Regions from separate parts of the Marinomonas gallaica genome, predicted to be linked through region 1. Evidence: predicted binding sites of a transcription regulator. Region 1 holds the regulator's gene; the other holds the start of a gene.

Region 1 (6,065 bases):
CGGGCAAAAAGGGAGTACTATGCATAAGTCATTCCAAAAACATCATAATAAAAGAGTTGCGTCATGAAGCAGTCTTTGCAACTTAAAATCGGTCAACAGTTAACCATGACTCCACAGCTGCAGCAGGCAATCAAACTGCTTCAGTTGTCTACGCTCGATTTGCAACAGGAAATTCACGAATTTCTTGAGTCTAACCCCTTGCTTGAACTAGACGAAGACGAAAACTTTCAGTCTGACTTAGAAATCAAACAAGGCGACTCATCCAGTACCAATGAGACCTCTCAAAAAGAAACGACTGAAGCAGCTTCTGAAGAAACGCCCCAAGTAGAATCCGAATGGACAGAAAGCATCCCTAATGAGCTATCCATTGATAGCAACTGGGATGATACTTATCAAAATTCAGCCGCTGCAGCAGACGTTCCTTCCTATGACGGCGAGCAAGATTTTGACAGCCGCAATGCCCTAGCTGAAAACATCCAAGATCATCTAATTTGGCAATTAAATTTAACCCATATGTCTAATCGAGACATCGAAATTGCCTATGCCATTATTGACAGTGTTCAAACCGATGGCTACCTATCAATCACCTTAGATGACATCTTCACGTCACTTAGTAAAGAATTAGAAGATCTCGAATTCGATGAAATTGAAGCTGTTCAGCATCGCTTGCAACGATTTGACCCTGTCGGTGTTTGTTCGCAAGATCTACGCGAGTGCCTATTGGTACAATTAGAAGGTTTTAAAGAGCATCCTTTGTACCGCTCTACCTTTAACATAGTTGACCAGCATTTAGCATTGCTTGGCAATCGTGATTATGCGCAACTGGGCCGCAAAACTAAGCTGAAAGAAGAAGCATTAAAAGATGTCATTACCCTTATTCAGCAGCTAAACCCGCGCCCAGGCTCAGCCATCGACACCAGTGAAACTGACTACGTCATCCCTGATGTCAGCGTGAAAAAACACAATGGCATTTGGCAAGTGGAGCTTAATAACGACGCTCTACCGCCTGTCAAAATCAATGAAACTTATTCTGCAATGGTCAACACCAAAGCATCCAGTGAAGACATCTCCTACATTAAGAACTCGCTTCAAGAAGCCAAATGGTTTCTGAAAAGCCTCCAGAGTCGTAACGAAACACTGCTAAAAGTCGCCAGCTGCATTGTTTCCAAACAAGTCGATTTCTTTGAGGTGGGTGAGGAAGCCATGAAACCTATGGTACTGCACGATGTCGCAGAGGAAGTTGGCATGCACGAATCAACAATTTCACGTGTCACCACACAAAAATACATGCATACTCCGCGTGGTATTTTTGAGCTAAAGTATTTCTTCTCCAGCCATGTAAACACCGCCTCTGGCGGTGAATGCTCATCTACAGCAATTCGTGCAATGATTAAAAAGCTGGTGGCAGAAGAACCTGCAAAAAAACCATTAAGCGATAATAAACTGGCAATCATTCTTGCAGAGCAAGGCATACAAGTTGCTCGACGCACTGTTGCAAAATATCGCGAAGCTATGAACATTCCGCCGTCAAACGAGCGGAAACGACTTATTTAAAGGCCGCAACAATGTCTGTTAAAAACTTAGTCAAGCCTGAGTTAGTATTTGCTAAGCAACAAATTTCTAGCAAAAAACGATTGCTAGAACAATTGGCTGAATCCGTTGGCGATCGCATGCACTGCAACGCCGACGAAGTCTACGACGCACTTTTAGGTCGTGAAAAACTGGGCAGTACGGGCGTTGGCAATGGCATCGCCATTCCACATTGTCGCCTAGAGCAAGTAAACCGTGCCACCATCGTATTAATGTCACTCGAAACACCGATTGATTTTGATGCCATTGATCGACGTCCAGTGGATTTGATTTTTGCCCTACTTGTACCACCACACCAATGTGATGAGCACTTAGCAACGTTAGCGCAGATCGCCGAACTGGCTCAGTCCGAAGATAAGCTAGCACTTCTACGTGAAAAACAAACCAACAGCGAATTACTGGCAGCGTTTGACTCTTTGATATAAGGATATCCCCATGTTGGAACAATCTGTAGAGATTATTAATAAACTGGGATTGCACGCTCGAGCAGCGGGCAAATTAGTTGAAACAACAACCCGTTTTAATTCCGATATTACCATCGAAAAAGAAGGTCGTAATGTCGATGGCAAAAGCATCATGGCAATGATGATGCTGGCCGCCGCTAAAGGAACAACAATTAACGTCAAAATTAACGGCGACGATGAAGACGCCGCAATGGAAGCCGTGATTGCATTAATCAATGACCGATTTGGTGAGGGCGAATAGCCTATATGAGCGATCAGACTACGCTTGAACACTTACAAACTGTCGCTGACTCTCTTGAGAGCGGCGCAACGATGCAAATTCGCTATTTGCTGAACGGTGCTCTACCTGCGCAGGATGTTGCTCGCCTTTTAGAATCCTCTCCGCCTAGAGAACGTAAACTGTTGTGGGACTTAATTGACCACAACAACCAAGGCGACGTCTTACAATACGTTTCTGAAGAAATCAGTGTTCAGTTCATGAAATCCATGGACAGAGAGCGCCTACTGGCGGTTTCTGAACACTTTGATAACGATGATTTAGCCGACATCCTTCAACAGCTACCTGAAACACTAGTGAAGGAAGTTTTAGCCTCCATGACCGCACAGAATCGTGCGCGCATGGAGTCTTTGATGAGCTACTCGGAGGATTCAGCTGGCGGTCTGATGAACACAGACACCATCACCATCCGCCCGAACATCACCATTGATATCGTTTTCCGCTTCCTAAGACGCCACAATGAACTTCCTGAAATGACTGATAACCTCCTTGTTGTCAGCCGATCGGATCGCTTTCTAGGTATTCTGCCACTGCGCAAACTACTGGTCGCCGACACGGACACGACAGTCCGAGACATCATGGAAACAGATTGTGATGTCATTTTTGCACACCAAACGGCAACCGAAGTAGCAGAGCTATTTGAAAAGATGGACTTGGTCTCTGCGCCCGTCATCGATCCGAACAGCAAAAAACTACTCGGTCGTATTACCATTGATGACGTGGTCGATGTAATCCGTGATGAAGCAGAGCACTCCATGTTATCGATGGCGGGCTTGGACGATGACGAAGATACTTTCGCACCCATTATGCAAACGACTCGGCGTCGTGCTGTATGGCTTGGCATCAACCTTATTACGGCGTTTATTGCGTCTTACGTTATTGGACTTTTCCAAGATACATTGGACAAAGTCGTAGCACTCGCTATCCTTATGCCTATTGTGGCAAGTATGGGTGGCATAGCTGGATCACAAGTTTTAACACTTGTTATTCGTGGTATTGCACTTAACCAAATAGGTTCATCTAACGCCCGCTGGCTGCTGAACCGTGAAGTCATTGTAGGCCTCATAAATGGTATAGTATGGGCCACCGTGATTGCGATGCTCACTGTCGTTTGGTTTGATGACATTAAAATTGCTTATGTCATCGCTGGTGCCATTGTAATCAATTTACTCTTTGCCGCCTTGACGGGCACTCTTTTACCGATTGCCCTGAAAAAATTAGGAATCGACCCAGCCCTTGCTGGTAGCGTTATCTTAACCACCGTTACCGATGTTGTTGGCTTCTTATCCTTCCTTGGATTGGCGACATTATTTTTAATATAGAACGAATTAACCATGACTGATTTTGAATATTACGACGAAAACGAAGAAGACTATAAAAGCAAAACCCAGGTCAAAAGGGAAATGGAAGCTCTACAAGACTTGGGCGCTAAACTGGTCAAGCTGAACCCTGCCCAACGTAAAAAAGTACCGATGTCAGATACTATGCGCGATGCTTTAGTGGAAGCAGACCGAATTAAACAGTGGAGCGCACAGCGTCGCCACTTACAATACATCGGAAAAGTGATGCGCACTGAAGATGCAGACGCTATTTCTGCACGTCTAGAGTTATTTGATAGCACATCAGCGGCCAACAACAAACGCTTCCATCAACTGGAAGGAACGCGTGATGCGTTAATTGGTGACGGCGGTAAAGAAATACTGGACCAGTATATCGTTGCCAACCCTCATGTTGATATTCAACAACTGCGCTCTCTGGTTCGTATGGCCAAAAAAGAAGTGGAGCAGAATAAGACAACAACAAGCCGTAAAAAGCTGTTTAAGTTCTTACGCGAAGCTCAAGATGCAAAGCTAGGTTTACTTTAAATCCTAGCGGATACGGCGATGCCCTTTACAAGGCATCGCCCGTCTGACCTTCTCAATCTCATCAAGGTCGAGCGCCACATTCAATACTGAAACCTCTTGATCATCTAAGCACCCCAACATGTCACCCCACGGCGAATAGGCTACCGTATTACCAAAAGTACGCCGAGTCTCATTGTGCCAACCAGCTTGATTTACTCCTAACATAAAATACTGATTCTCAATCGCTCGCGCCTGTAACAATGTATGCCAATGAGCAGACCCTGTTTTATGGGTAAACGCTGAAGGTACAACAACTAAGTCCGCATCTTGCTCTAACAAACAGCGATACAGCTCCGGAAAGCGCAGATCGTAACAAATACTCAAACCTAATTTAACGCCCGCCATGTCATAGACCACAGTCGAAACATCACCGGGCTCAATAAAACGCGATTCTTGGTACACAGCCGCCTTATCATTGACTAACACATCAAACAAATGCACTTTATCATAACGCGCTACCAAATCACCCTCATGGGAAATTAGCAAGCAAGACTGCCTTACTCTACCGTCTTTAACATCACTGCCATCAGGGCGCTTTGCCATTGGATGAGAACCAATTAATATATACACCTGATGCTGACGAGCAAACGACATGATTTCAGACAGGATAATCTCTGTTCCTTCCCCCTCAGCCAATGCACGCATTTGCTTGGCGTCAAATAAAAATATATTCTCAGGCAGAACGATAAGACTAGGCTGAAAGGCTAACGACTGAGCCATTAACTCTACAGCTTGCTTTAAATTCCAGCGCCAATCCGTAGAGCTAGTAAACTGAACCAAAGAAACGTTGAACATAGTCGTCTCCTAATAACTCTATCTAATAGGGGAATAAGGCACTGGAGTGACTGTTGGCTCACTAAAGTCACCTTCTATCTTATATTGAATACTGGTTACCTTAGATATTTGATCACCAATGAGCTTATCTGTAATAAAAAGCAGGCCAGCTATCTGGGGCGTCGCTAACAGTAAACCAGCAACGGGCAAGGAACTACTAATGGGCACTGTCGCAGTCAAACGCTCATTTAACGTTTCATTCACCAAGTTCGCAGAACCTTCGAGCGTTATTTCCGCCGTTGGCGATACCACTTTAACTGGCTCTGTGGTATTCAAAATACCATTAGTAATGGTCAATACACTACTAAAGCGATCAAAAGGTGTGCCAGATTCATACAAATCTGAAAAATCAAATGTTAAGCGTTTAGCTAACGCATCCACGTTGAATATACCCAACAATCGAAGAAAAGGCGGTAATTGATCAACTTGGTTAAAGTTGCCATTACGCACTTGGAATTTAATTTTTCCATTTAATGACGATCGATCGAATGCAAGCAACGAATCAGCCCAATCCAACGACACATCGACATCATAATTTTTAGAAGTTAAAAACGGTGTTGGCGAGAACTTTTTAGTCAGCTCTCGAGCATTTTCACCTTTCGCTTGGATTGTTAACTTAACAGACTGCTCAAGCCCACCCTGCCATAAAATCTGCCCATTAAACTGGCCTTTTGGCAACTTAGTTGAAACATCCTCTATACGCACCGAATCCCCAAGATTCACCACCCTACCCTGCCAATCACCGTAAGGGCGATTATCTACGTACACTTCATCTACTTTAAGTGAGATCGACGGAATAACGCCTGGCTGAAATACTGTTTCATCAGTTTCAGGTTGATCGTTCGATGCATCTTGTTGAGTACGCCAATTTAGATAAGCAATGTAAAGCTCAGGACCCGCATCCGTTTGTCGTAAGACTGCGTTCATCTCATCTGACGTTATCGCAAGTGGATGCCCGTCTTTTGCACGGGTAAAGGTAACCTTTACATTATTCAA
Region 2 (6,065 bases), 1.7 Mb from region 1:
AACATTTAACATTTGACGACCCGATGCTTTGATTGGGTTACGTTCAGCTTCGTCTGGATGGCGAATATCAATAATCACTTCATCACCAACCGGCATACGCACCACCGGCACATCGCCTTGATACTGTTGATCTACATCGGCCATTACATCTTGGATCGACATAACACGAGCGTTATTGACGGCACTGTCTAGTACGTCGAAATTGAACTTCGCCTCTTCGCGTTCGACACGGTGCATTTTGGCACGTGTCGTCGGCTTAACAGAAATGACGCCGCAAAACTCAGGCATACTGGCCGCAAACGGCGCTGTGCCAATGTCTTTCGCTTTATCAATGATTTCCTGTTTGTTCATCGTCACCAGCGGGCGCAGTACCAGTTCATCCGTAACATTGTCGATGACTTTTAAATTGACTAGGGTTTGACTTGATACTTGGGCAACACTTTCTCCGGTTACCAAGGCTTTTGCACTCACCCCCTCCATTACGCGAGACGCGGCACGCAGCATCATACGTTTCAAGATAACGCCCATCTCGGCATTATCAACATTATTGAGAATTTCCCCAACAACATCTTCAAACGGAATCGTAATGAATTTCACACCCAATTTTGAGCCGTATTTGTCCCATAAAAAATGAGACACTTGCTTCACCCCAATCTCATGGGCATCGCCCCCCAAATTGAAGAAACAAAAATGCGTTTTCAAGCCACGACTCATCGTCAAATAAGAGCTCACAGTGGAATCAAAACCACCAGAGATCAGAGACAGCACGGCATCTTGTGAACCCAATGGGTAGCCACCTAGACCCTCAATACGCTGCTCAATCATCCATACGCGATTATCACGGATATCAATAGGTACCAACACGTCAGGGTCTTTTAAACGAACGGCCAATGCACCGCAGCGCGCTTTTAGCGTACCGCCAATATGCCGCTCAGCATCGACAGACGAAAAGTCATGATTCCCTACACGCTTAACACGTACAGCAAACACGGCATCTTTTAATTCATCACCATAAGATTTAATGGCTTCTTCAACAATGCCGTCCAAGTCGGTAAACGGGAACTCTCGGACGTATTGAAAGTGCGCAATACCCGCAATATGTCGTAATGACTCAATAAATGCGTCACGCTGGTCATCTTGTTCTGAGAGAATTTCAATAAAATCCCAGTTTCCGGCAACCGTCACATTATCATCATGATCACGCAAAACGAGACGGATATTATGGCGGAGCTGTTTTACGAAGGCTTTTCGTACTGGGCGGCTCTTGATAGTGATTTCTGGAAAGAATTTAACAATAAATTTCATTGGGTGTGTATTTTTCGTACAGTCGAATTTGAAGGGCGCACAGTATAAAGCATACAGCGCTGAAGCCAACCCCAAATAAATGCACCAAAAGCGCTCACTGCACCATAAACGCGCACCCAATTGGTTCACAACCAATCAAGAATGGATTCAATAACGTGCAGATCGCTTTGCAAGAAAGCCAAAAAATAGCTTAACTCCTTGAAATTAAAGTTTTTTTAATGGCGCCCGAAATTCTGGCACAGGATATGCTTTACATTTTGGAAAATACGCTTCATCGTGAAGCAAAACTGAATTCCGAAAGAAATTTGATTAAACAACATTGGAGAACAAACATGTCAAACATCACTCTTGGTTTGATCGCAGAACATGACGTAAAGTGGGTTGACCTACGCTTTACAGATTTCAAAGGCAAAGAGCATCACGTGACTATTCCAGCAGCTAGCGTGGATGAAGAATTCTTCGAAAATGGTCAAATGTTTGACGGTTCTTCTATCGCTGGTTGGAAAGGCATCAACGAATCTGACATGATCATGATGCCTCAAGATGAGACAGCACTTCTTGACGTATTCACTGAAGATGCAACCATTATTCTTCGTTGTAACATTATCGAGCCAGCAACAATGCAAGGCTACGATCGTGACCCTCGCTCTGTTGCACTGCGTGCAGAAGAGTTTCTTAAGTCTACAGGCATGGGCGATACTGCATTCTTCGGTCCTGAGCCAGAATTCTTCATCTTTGACGACGTAAAATGGCATGCAGACATGTCAGGTTGTAGTGTAGAAATCAACTCAGAAGAAGCCGCTTGGTCAACGAACAAGTCTTTTGAAGGCGGCAACACGGGTCACCGTCCACGTGTTAAAGGCGGTTACTTCCCAGTACCACCTGTTGATTCTCATCACGAAATCCGTGCTGCAATGTGTCACGCGATCGAAGCAATGGGTCAAGAAGTTGAAGTACACCACCACGAAGTAGCGACGGCTGGTCAAAACGAAATCGGTGTTAAGTTCAACACACTTGTTAAGAAAGCTGACGAAGTACAAGTCATGAAGTACTGTGTACACAACGTTGCACACGCATACGGCAAAACAGCGACTTTCATGCCTAAGCCAATCGTTGGTGACAATGGTTCTGGTATGCACGTACACCAATCTTTCTGGAAAGACGGCGAAAACCAATTTGCTGGTGATCAGTACGCTGGTCTTTCTGATATGGCCCTTTACTATATCGGCGGTATCATCAAGCACGCTCGCGCTATCAACGCGTTTGCAAACGCTTCTACTAACTCATACAAGCGTCTTGTGCCAGGCTTCGAAGCACCTGTTATGCTAGCTTACTCAGCTCGTAACCGTTCCGCTTCTATCCGTATTCCTTACGTTTCAAGCCCTAAAGGCAAGCGTATCGAAGCACGTTTCGCTGATCCGACCGCTAACCCATACCTATGTTTCGCAGCCATGTTGATGGCAGGTATCGACGGTATTAAGAACAAGATTCACCCAGGCGATGCAGCAGACAAAGACCTTTACGATCTTCCACCAGAAGAAGGTAAATTGATCCCAACAGTTGCTAGCAGCCTTGAAGAAGCACTTAAGTGCCTAGACGAAGACCGTGCTTTCCTAACTGAAGGCGGCGTTTTCTCTGATGACATGATCGATGCTTACATCGCTCTTAAGTCTGAAGAAGTTACCCTTGTAAACATGACAACTCACCCAATCGAGTTTGACCTTTACTACAGCGTTTAATACCGCTTCTAGCTCTTAGAGTAATATTAAAAGCCCCGACCTGTGTTGGGGCTTTTTTTTGCCCTACAAAAATACATCAGAATAGTGGCGCACCATTTAAGTGCACAAATAAGCACTATATTATTAATAAGCCTAGAAAAATAAAGGCATCGAACTCTGCCCAATGTTGGTTCGTATTTTGCAGTAATAGACATTAATAAAGTGATCTTGCTCTAATCCAGTTCCTTTTTAGCGCATGAATGACATCACACAATAAAATATTCTATCGAGGCACTTCCGGTGTATAGCTTACTGATCGACCATTTATCCACTGCGGTACTGCAGCTAAACCGAGAACTCTGCATTGAGTATCTCAACCCTTCAGCAGAAATGATGCTAGAGGTCAGTCGACGTCGTATCTATGGTCAAGACCTAGCCGCCGCATTTAACGAAGATGATGAGAGTCGTCGCGCTTTATTGTCCGCCATTCAATCAGGCCACGCTTTTACAAAACGTGAAGCCGAGATAACGCTCACAACCGGTAAAATGATTTTATGTGACTACAATGTCACTCCTGTCATGGGCGCTCTTAATAATACCGACAGTCTACTGATTGAATTGCATCCTAGGGACCGTATGAAGCGCATCTCTCAAGAAGATGAGCTCATTGCCAACCATCAAACTAGCAAAGAACTGATTCGTGGCCTAGCGCACGAAATCAAAAACCCATTAGGTGGTATTCGCGGCGCAGCGCAGCTCATTAGTCGTGTTTTCAACGATGAAGGCTTAAAAGATTACACTCAAGTCATTATTGAAGAATCCGACCGCTTACGTGATCTGGTCGACCGTTTATTAGGGCCGCGCCAACTCCCTCAATATAAACCGCTCAATATTCACCGTGTCATTGAACGCGTTAATCAACTGATTTCTGTGGAATCAGAAGATCAGATTAAGCTCATTCGCGATTATGACCCCAGTATTCCCGACATCATTGGGGATGAAGCACAGCTTATTCAGGCGGTATTAAATGTTATGCGCAATGCGATGCAGGCGCTGATCCAGCAACCGGATAATCCGCAAAAACAAATAACCGTTTCCACACGTACCTTGCGCCAGTTCACCATCGGTGCAAAGCGACATCGTCTCGTATGTCGACTCAGCATCGTCGATAACGGCCCAGGTATACCCGAAAATATTTTAAAAACGCTGTTTTACCCTATGGTCAGCGGCCGTGCCGATGGCACTGGCTTAGGGCTGTCGATTGCTCAATCCGTGATTCACCAACACAACGGTATTATCGAATGCAACAGTCAGCCACAGCGTACCGAATTTAACATCCTAATCCCGATTGAAAACTCGGCAGTAGGCTAGGAGAAATACATGTCACAACAAGAAACCGTTTGGATCGTCGATGATGATCGCTCAATTCGTTGGGTGTTAGAGAAAACACTTGAACAAGAAGGCATTCAATGCCGTTTGTTCGAGTCCGCTGAAGCGCTGGCCAATATGATCGGCAAAGAACAACCGACTGTCATCATCAGCGATATCCGTATGCCAGGCATGGATGGTCTTACGCTGTTGAATCAGCTACAGAAAGAACACCCGTATATTCCAGTTATTATCATGACCGCGCATTCTGATTTAGAAAGTGCTGTGGCCTCTTATCAGGGTGGCGCTTTTGAATACTTACCAAAACCCTTTGATGTAGAAGAAGCCGTCAGTCTGATCAAACGCGCTATTTTGCATCACAACAAATCTAAACCAGAATCGATTGCAGCAGCCGTGGAAGCAGAGCAACTTGCCGAAAAAGAAATTATTGGTGAAGCGCCTGCTATGCAAGAAGTGTTTCGTGCGATCGGACGCTTAGCAAACTCCAACATTACGGTACTAATCAATGGAGAGTCTGGCACAGGTAAAGAACTCGTTGCGCAAGCCTTACACCGTCACAGCCCGCGTGCCTCAAGCCCATTTATCGCGCTCAACATGGCAGCAATCCCACATGACCTGATTGAATCGGAGCTGTTCGGGCATGAAAAAGGCGCCTTCACTGGAGCCAACACGCAACGTCGCGGTCGTTTTGAACAAGCCAATGGCGGTACATTGTTCCTAGATGAAATCGGTGACATGCCGGCCGAAACACAAACACGCTTACTACGTGTACTAGCCGATGGGGAATTTTACCGAGTAGGTGGCCATACACCGGTAAAAGTGGATGTGCGAATCATTGCCGCAACCCACCAAGATTTAGAAGGGCTGGTCACGAAAGGCTCTTTCCGTGAAGACTTGTTCCACCGTTTGAATGTGATCCGCGTTCACCTGCCTAAATTGGCAGAGCGTCGTGAAGACATTCCAAAACTAGCGCGCCACTTTTTAAGCCGTGCTGCAGAAGAGTTGCACGTTGAGCCGAAAGTATTAACAAAAGACACCGAAAACTACATGAGTCGTTTAGATTGGCCTGGAAACGTGCGTCAATTGGAAAACACCTGTCGCTGGTTGATTGTGATGGCATCCGGTCGAGAAGTACTGATCGAAGACCTGCCGCCAGAGCTACTCAATACGCCACCTTCAGAAAGACCTTATGGCTCTTGGGAAGACGCATTAAAAAACTGGGTGGACAGCGCATTAGCCAGCGGTCAAAAAGGCATCTTAGAACAAACCGTGCCTAAGTTTGAACGGATCATGATTGAAACGGCTTTAACCCATACCGCAGGCCGCCGCCGCGACGCTTCATTACTCTTAGGTTGGGGGCGAAACACCTTGACCCGTAAAATCAAAGAACTGGGCATTGACCACTCTGATGGCGAAGAGGAATAGCCTTTCCACTTACGCGGATAAAACGACACCTAGATCAGACTCAATCAAGGTGTCGTTTTTAGTCATTTAATCTTGGTTTTTCTTGCTTTTTTGATAACAATCCCCTTTCATAAAGAGATCAAACAAAAGCGCATTTACAAGGATTTCTTTATGTACCCAACTCTCGAATCGATGGGCGTCAACAGCTTCGAAAACATTGAAAAATACACCTTACGCTACGAAGGTGGT

What was found. The regulator sigma-54, encoded in region 1, starts transcription at its own class of promoters, with help from an activator protein. The targets are predictions, from matches to a motif close to TGGCACNNNNNTTGCTNT.
Region 2: a site for sigma-54 is predicted at 1,540-1,557, ahead of glnA (glutamate--ammonia ligase). Genes of this name have one in related genera too.

The regions. Positions count from the first base shown of each region.
Region 1 is NZ_CP187511.1:2,904,188-2,910,252, forward strand. It holds gene ACPUEK_RS13785 (RNA polymerase factor sigma-54) at 64-1,554, shown strand; gene ACPUEK_RS13790 (PTS sugar transporter subunit IIA) at 1,566-2,015, shown strand; gene ACPUEK_RS13795 (HPr family phosphocarrier protein) at 2,026-2,295, shown strand; gene mgtE (magnesium transporter) at 2,301-3,653, shown strand; gene yjgA (ribosome biogenesis factor YjgA) at 3,666-4,196, shown strand; gene ACPUEK_RS13810 (carbon-nitrogen hydrolase family protein) at 4,200-5,030, opposite strand; gene ACPUEK_RS13815 (YhdP family protein) at 5,049-6,065, opposite strand, start outside.
Region 2 is NZ_CP187511.1:1,163,119-1,169,183, reverse strand. It holds gene thiI (tRNA uracil 4-sulfurtransferase ThiI) at 1-1,305, opposite strand, end outside; gene glnA (glutamate--ammonia ligase) at 1,638-3,044, shown strand; gene glnL (nitrogen regulation protein NR(II)) at 3,324-4,394, shown strand; gene ntrC (nitrogen regulation protein NR(I)) at 4,404-5,837, shown strand; gene ACPUEK_RS05445 (DUF3461 family protein) at 5,988-6,065, shown strand, end outside.